2 regions of the Streptomyces sp. NPDC005195 genome follow, and region 1 is predicted to be linked to the other one. Evidence: riboswitches for the same ligand, from Rfam matches in the RefSeq annotation. Region 1 holds a riboswitch; the other holds the start of a gene.

What was found. A riboswitch is a leader RNA that binds a small molecule or an ion and turns the genes downstream of it on or off. The one in region 1 is predicted to bind S-adenosylmethionine.
Region 2: it holds a riboswitch for S-adenosylmethionine, as region 1 does, so the genes downstream of both, ABZV34_RS26225 (putative leader peptide) here and ABZV34_RS28595 (aminotransferase class V-fold PLP-dependent enzyme) in region 1, are expected to answer to the same signal.

Annotation. Positions count from the first base shown of each region.
Region 1 covers NZ_JBEXHZ010000039.1:49,173-52,797, forward strand. Annotated here, with positions in the region: gene ABZV34_RS28585 (rhomboid family intramembrane serine protease) at 1-34, shown strand, start outside; gene ABZV34_RS28590 (Lrp/AsnC ligand binding domain-containing protein) at 31-312, shown strand; gene ABZV34_RS28595 (aminotransferase class V-fold PLP-dependent enzyme) at 388-1,749, opposite strand; SAM riboswitch class IV at 1,933-2,049, opposite strand; gene trpD (anthranilate phosphoribosyltransferase) at 2,317-3,381, opposite strand; gene ABZV34_RS28605 (cytochrome bc complex cytochrome b subunit) at 3,518-3,625, opposite strand, start outside.
Region 2 covers NZ_JBEXHZ010000031.1:19,109-22,733, reverse strand. Annotated here, with positions in the region: gene ABZV34_RS26235 (YceI family protein) at 1-449, shown strand, start outside; gene ABZV34_RS26230 (cell envelope biogenesis protein OmpA) at 674-1,453, opposite strand; gene ABZV34_RS26225 (putative leader peptide) at 1,545-1,619, opposite strand; SAM riboswitch class IV at 1,656-1,801, opposite strand; gene ABZV34_RS26220 (putative leader peptide) at 2,047-2,172, shown strand; gene ABZV34_RS26215 (LLM class flavin-dependent oxidoreductase) at 2,352-3,548, shown strand; gene ABZV34_RS26210 (NtaA/DmoA family FMN-dependent monooxygenase) at 3,566-3,625, shown strand, end outside.

The DNA.
Region 1 (3,625 bases):
AGCAGCGGCCCCCGAGGGAGAAAACCAGCCGTGATCACCGCGATCGTGCTCATCAAGACCAGCGTGGACCGGATCCCCGAGATCGCCCAGTCGATCGCCGCGCTGGACAGTGTCAGCGAGGTCTTCTCCGTCACCGGTACGTACGACCTGATCGCCATGGTCCGGGTCAAGGCCCACGACGATCTGGCGGACGTCATCCCCGGCAGCATCAGCAAGATCCCGGGGGTCGAGGGCACCGACACCCACGTCGCGTTCCGTACGTACTCGCAGCACGACCTGGAGGCGGCGTTCGCGATCGGCCTGGACTCCTGACCGGCCTGGACTCCTGACCCCGCACCGCCCCCCACGCCGTTCCGTACCGCAGCGGGTCCTTCGCGGCCACCGGGGTCAGACCGCCGGCACGCAGCGACCGCCCTCGGTCCGGTAGCGCCACTGCGCACCGTCCCGCACGAGCTCCTTCACGGCGCGCACGAAGCGCTCCACGTGCTCGTCCGGGGTGCCCGCCCCGAAGCTGACGCGGATCGCGTTGAGGGACTTCTCGCCGGGCGCGGCCTCCGGGGCCCCGCACTCGCCCTGGGTCTGCGGGTCGCTGCCGAGCAGCGTGCGCAGCAGCGGGTGCGCGCAGAAGAGGCCGTCACGCACCCCGATGCCGTACTCGGCGGAGAGCGCCGCCGCGAAGTGTGAGCTGTTCCAGCCCTCGACGACGAACGAGATGACGCCGACCCGGGGCGCGTCGTCGCCGAACAGCGACAGCACGCGCACGGCGGGCACCTCGGCGAGCCCCTCCCGGACCGTGCGGATCAGGTGCCGCTCGCGGGCGACGATCCGGTCGAAGCCCTCCTCGGTGAGCGCCTTGCAGGCGGAGGCGATGGAGTAGGCGCCGATGACGTTGGGGGACCCGGCCTCGTGCCGGGCCGCGCTCTCGTGCCACTCGACGTCGACGCCGCCGTCCGCGCGCCGGGCGACCTTGCGGCTGGCACCGCCGCCGGCGAGGTAGGGCTCGGCCTCGCGCAGCCAGTCGGAGCGGCCGGCGAGGACACCTGAGCCGAAGGGCGCGTACAGCTTGTGCCCGGAGAAGGCGACCCAGTCGACGTCGAGGTCGCCGACGGACACCGGGTGGTGCGGGGCGAGCTGGGCGGCGTCCAGGACGATCCGGGCGCCGTGGGCGTGCGCGGCGGCGGCGAGCTCGCGCACCGGCCACAGCTCGCCGGTGACGTTGGAGGCGCCGGTGACGCAGACGAGGGCCGGTCCGTGGGGGTCACGGTCGGCGAGGGCGCGCTCCAGGGTCGCGACGGCCCCCCGCGGGGTGCGGGGCGCGTCGAGGTACGTGACCCGCGCGTCCTGCCAGGGCAGCAGCGAGGCGTGGTGCTCGGTCTCGAACACGAAGACCTGGCAGTCGGCCGGGAGGGCGGCGGCGAGCAGGTTGAGCGAGTCGGTCGTCGACCGGGTGAAGACGACCTGGTCGTCCTCGCGGCAGTGCAGGAACTCCGCGACGGTCCCGCGGGCGTTCTCGAAGAGGTCGGTGGACAGCTGGGAGAGGTAGCCGGCTCCACGGTGCACGCTGCCGTAGTACGGGGCGTACGCGGCGACGTCGTCCCAGACACGCTGGAGGGCCGGGGCGCTGGCGGCGTAGTCGAGGGCGGCGTAGGTGACCTCGCCGCCGGTGACGAGCGGGACGGTCACATCACGGCCCAGAACGGGCAGGGGGGCACATACGGACCGTTCGGCGGCAGCGGTGGAGACAGACATGGGTGCACTCCTGTGAGAGGCAGGCGGAAGCACCGCGCGGGCGGGGGCGTACGGAGGTACGCGCGCGGCCCGGCGCAGGTGGGAGGGGAAAAGGGTGTGCGGGAGCGGGGCTCTACGCCCTACCGCATTCGCTTGCTCACAGAAGGCTCCCTCGAACGACCAGGACCCCTGGGATTCTCGAGGGGTCCGCGCTTGCCGCAGACCTCGCTGCCTACGGCCTGGTCTTCACCCGGGGCACCCCGCCACGGACGGAGGGTTGCCGGACAGCCGGCCGGGGCCTGATGGCTGTCGCTCATGACCTGATATCGCATCCTGCCACACGATCTTCCTGACGCAACCCCACCGTCCACATGCCGGTACCGGCCCCCGCCGCCCCTGCCGGACCCGTCTCCGGGGGTGGAGCCCCCGGAGACGGGTCGGGTGTCAGCCCTTCAGCGCGGGCTCGCGTCTCGAGCCCGTCCGGCGCTTGAGGACGAGGCCGTTCGGGCCGAAGCGGGGGTCTGGGGGCGGCAGCCCCCAAGGACGGGAGAACTCGAGGGATGACAGGGGCGAGGGATCCCGGAGGGTCTACGCGTTGGTGACCGTCACCCAGCGGTCCAGGACCGCGCGCGCGGCCCCGGAGTCGATGGCCCGAGCCGTCCGCACCATCGCGGCACGGAGCTGGTCCACCAGCGACGCATCCGTCGGGGACAACGCCACCAGGGCCGCCGCCGCGTTCAGCACCACGGCGTCCCGTACGGGCCCCCTCTCGCCGTCCAGGACACGACGGGCGACCTCCGCGTTGTACGAGGCGTCGGCACCCCGCAGGGCCTCCACGGGCACCAGGTCGAGGCCGACGTCCCGCGGATCGAACCGCTCCTCGGTCACCTTGCCGTCCCGCACGACCCAGACCTTCGACGTCGCCGTGGTGGTCAGCTCGTCCAGCCCGTCGTCACCGCGGAAGACCAGCGAGGAGTTGCCGCGCTCGGCGAAGACACCGGCCATGATCGGCGCCATCCGGGCATCGGCGACACCCACCGCCTGCGCCCTCACCCGCGCCGGGTTGGTCAGCGGACCGAGGAAGTTGAAGACCGTCCGGATGCCCAACTGCCCACGCGCCGCCGCCACATGACGCAGCGCCGGATGGAACTTCACCGCGAAGCAGAAGGTGATCCCGGCCTCCTCGGCCACCTCGGCCACCCGCTTCGGCGTCAGCTCCAGATTGACGCCGAGCTTCCCCAGGACGTCCGACGCGCCGGACGCCGACGACGCGGCCCGGTTGCCGTGCTTGACGACCTTCGTGCCGGTCCCGGCCACCACGATCGACGACATCGTGGAGATGTTCACCGTCTTCGCGCCGTCACCGCCCGTACCGACGATGTCGACGGTCTCCCCCGGGACCTCGATCACCTTGGCGTGCTCGTACATCGTGCGGACCAGACCGGTGATCTCCTCGACCGTCTCGCCCTTGGCCCGCAGCGCCACCACGAAGCCGGCGATCTGCGCGTCCGTCGCCTCGCCGCTCATGATCCGGTCCATCGCCCAGGCCGTGTCGTCCGCGCTCTGGTCCCGGCCGTCGAGCAGGCCGTTCAGCACGGCGGGCCAGGAACGGCCCGCCGCGATGTCGCCTCCAGCGGGGGTCACAGCACTCATATGCCGCTCCTGGGTTCGTAGACAGGTACAAGCAGGGTCCACCCTATCCAGCCCGGGCACGGCGAAGAGCCCCCGTCCAAGGGACGGGGGCTCCTGCCGTGGCGATCAGTGGGACCGGTGAGGACCGGCCGGAGGATCAGTGGTGGCCGTGGCCGCTCGTGATCTCCTCGTACTCCTCGACCGTGGGCTTGGGGATCTGGCTGTTCTCCCCGTAGAAGCCCTTGCTGAGCTTGGCACGCAGTCG
Region 2 (3,625 bases), on a different contig from region 1:
ACAAGACGATGTGGGGTCTGGTCACGGTGAAGGGTGTCTTCGCCACTGTCACCGGGGAGGGCGAGGTGCAGGCGGACGGGACCGCCCGCGGCACCGTCACCCTGGACGTGGCGTCTCTCGACACCAAGAACGGCAAGCGTGACAAGCACCTCCGTTCGGCCGACCTCTTCGACGCGGAACGGCACCCCACGATCACCTTCGCGGTGGACGACGCCGTGATCGCCCCGGACGACACCGTCGAGGTCACCGGGCAGTTGACCGTGCGCGGCATCACCAGGCCGCAGCCCGTCGTCGCCCGCGTCACCGCGGCGAGCGCCGAAGACGTCACCCTCGCCGCGGAGTTCACCGTGGACCGCGACCAGTTCGACATGGGCTGGAACCAGATGGGCATGCTCCGCGGCCTGACCACCGTCGTCGGCACACTCGTCTTCACCCGCGTCAAGGGCTGAGCCGACGGAGCGCCGCCCGCCGTCGGCGCGGCGGCAAGCGGTGACCGCCCGCCGGCTCCATGGTCCGCCGGACATGGCGGCCGATGTCACAGGCTTCGCGGCGGCGCGTCCTGGTGCGGTCCGAGGACGGGACGGTGAACAACTCCCAGATGACCGGGGGCTGTTCGCCGTGGCCTCGAGATGGGCGCGGGCCGGTCGTCCGGAGAGACGTCCCGACGGCGGCGTCAGGCCCGGCGCACCGCTTCGCGGAAGGCCGGATGGGCGCCCAGCCGGCCGACGTAGTCCCGCAGACGGCCGTACGGGGAGAGGACGCCCTCCGTGCCGAGGCCGGTGAGGGCCACCCACAGGTCGACGTCGGCGGCCGTCAGCTCGTCGCCCCACACATGCTCGTACGACCCGAGTCGGTGATCCAGCGAGTCGAGCGCGGCGGACCGCGCCGTCGGCCCGGCGACCGTGGTGAGGTTCCGGTCCAGGAAGACGCGGAAGGCGTCGATGTCCGCGGCGAGGGACGGCGGGTGCAGCCGGGGGAGTCCGTCGTCGTCGCGGCAGCCCGGAAGTTCGCCGAGATCGCGCAGGATGTCGGGGGTGTGATTGCTGACGACGCGTCCGCTCCAGCGGTCGCACAGCGCCGGCGCGGTGAGCGGACCGTCGTAGTGGTGCCAGGTGGCCTCGTACGCGGCCCGCAGCGCGGCGCGGGCGGCTGGTGTCCCGGAGGGACCCGCCAGCAGCGTGGTGGTGACCGAGTCGCGCAGCCCCAGCAGGCCGAGGGTGATCGAGATGCGCAGCGAGCGCGGACAGCGCTCGGAGAGGTACAGCTGATAGCGGTGCGGCGCGGGATAGAAGCCGCCGGCCGGACCGGCACCGATGCGACTGCGGATGCGGTGTTCACGCGAGGGGGCCGCTCCCCGAGGGGGTGCGGCGACGAAGGCCCCCGTGGCAGGCGAGGCCGGGGCGCGGTGGTGGGAGGCGACGGCGGTCGGACTGAGCGAGGCTGTCTCGGGCATGACTCTCCAGGGGGGACGGCGAAGCCCCGCCGCCCGGGGGCAGCGGCGGCGGAACGGAGTGACTGCTCTGAGGTACCGTCCGGACCCTGGACTAGTAGGCGCTGGAGACCCGCTGCAGATCGATGTGCAGACGCCTGGTCAGACCGCTCGTGCCCTTTCCGGCCATTCCCGTCGCTCCCGTGTCCGGGGCTCGCGAGAGGCGAGACCACGCTTGCCCCGCCGCTCCGGCGGGACCCGGTCGTCACCCGGGGCACCCCGTCGCGGTGGAAGGGTTGCCTGTCAGCGGGCCGGGGCCGATCAACCGCCTCGCACGGAGGGACCCGGCGAAGGGCGCTGACCATCGTGACCGTCCCCGTCAGTCTCGGTCCGCTCCGTGGGCTCGTCAAGAAGGCGCCCGCCCGGTCTCACCACGTGGTCGTCCGGGCTGCCGAGCGTTGACCTCCGCACGCCGTGCCTCGCCACCGCACGGACTCGGTCCTGGTCCGAACTCCGGGGCTCCGAGCCGGAACAGACGGCGCGGGCGGGCCGTTGTGCTGGAGAGGACACCACGACGACGGCGCGCCCAGGGCGCCCGCCGCGACGGAAGGGCGGAGGTGACGGACGTGCCGGTCCTGTCCGCGCTCCGCGTCATGGCGCTCACCCCCCGCCGCCGTGTCCATCTGTACTCCCGGCCGCACATCGATCTGCGGCGCGTGGCCGGCGCGCTCTGTCGTCCCTGACCTGTCACCCCGCTGCCGCCGCCCTCCGCACGGAGGGCAGGAGCCCTCGTACGGTCGATCAGGAAGGCACCCCTTTCGTGGCCTCGTCATCCCCCTCCCCGCTGCCCGCCGCCTCCCCTTCACCCCTCTCATCCGCCACTTCCTCCTCTTCCTTCTCTTCCCCTTCTTCCTCCGACGCCCTGCACCTCGCCGTCGCGCTCGACGGCGCCGGGTGGCATCCGGCCGCCTGGCGCGAGCCGGTGGCCCGCCCCCGTGATCTGCTCACCGCCGCGTACTGGACGGACCTGATCACCGAGGCCGAGCGCGGCCTGCTCGACCTTGTGACCATCGAGGACGCGCTCGGACTCCAGTCCTCGCGGGTCACCGGTCCCGACGGCCGCACGGACCAGGTACGTGGACGGCTGGACGCCGTCCTGATCGCCGCCCGCGTCGCTCCACTCACCAGCCATATAGGACTGGTGCCGACCGTGGTGGCCACCCACACGGAGCCGTTCCATATCTCCAAGGCGATAGCCACCCTCGACTATGTGAGCAGCGGGCGGGCCGGCGTACGGGTGCAGGTGTCGCCGCGTCAGAGCGAGGCCGCGCACTTCGGCCGCCGTGAGTTCCCCCCGTTCCGGCTCGAGGACCTGGACAGCCCCGCCCTGCGGGAGTTGGCCGTCGACCTCTTCGACGAGGCCGCCGACCACGTCGAAGCGGTACGCAGGCTCTGGGACAGCTGGGAGGACGACGCGGAGATCCGGGACGTCGCCACCGGCCGCTTCGTCGACCGCGACAAGCTGCACTACGTCGACTTCGAGGGGCGGCACTTCAGCGTCAAGGGACCCTCGATCACCCCGCGCCCGCCACAGGGCCAGCCCCCGGTCAGCGCCCTCGCCCACGAATCGGTGACCGGAGCGCCCTTCCGTCTGCTCGGCCGCTCCGCCGACATCGGATACGTCACCCCCCACGACACCGGGCAGGCGCGCACGATCGTCGCCGCGGTCCGCGCCGAACAGGAGGCGGCCGGGCGCTCCGGCGAACCCCTGCACCTCTTCGGTGACCTGGTGGTGTTCCTGGACGACGATCCCGCCGCCGCGGTGGCCCGCCGCGACCGCCTCGACACCCTCGCCGGCCACCCGTACACCAGTGACGCCCGGATCTTCACCGGCACCCCCGCACAACTCGCCGACCTGCTCCAGGAGTTGCACTCGGCCGGACTGTCCGGCTTCCGGCTGCGCCCGGCCGTCGCCGGCCACGACCTGCCGGCGATCACCAGGGGCCTGGTCCCGGAACTCCAGCGCCGCGGCGCCTTCCGGCAGTCGTACGAGGCCGACACCCTGCGCGGGCTGCTCGGACTCTCCCGCCCCGCCAACCGCTACGCCGCCACCGCCTGAGCCGGAGGGACCCACTCATGAACACGACACAGGACAAGCCCCTCAAGCGGATCCACCTCGCGGCGCACTTCCCCGGC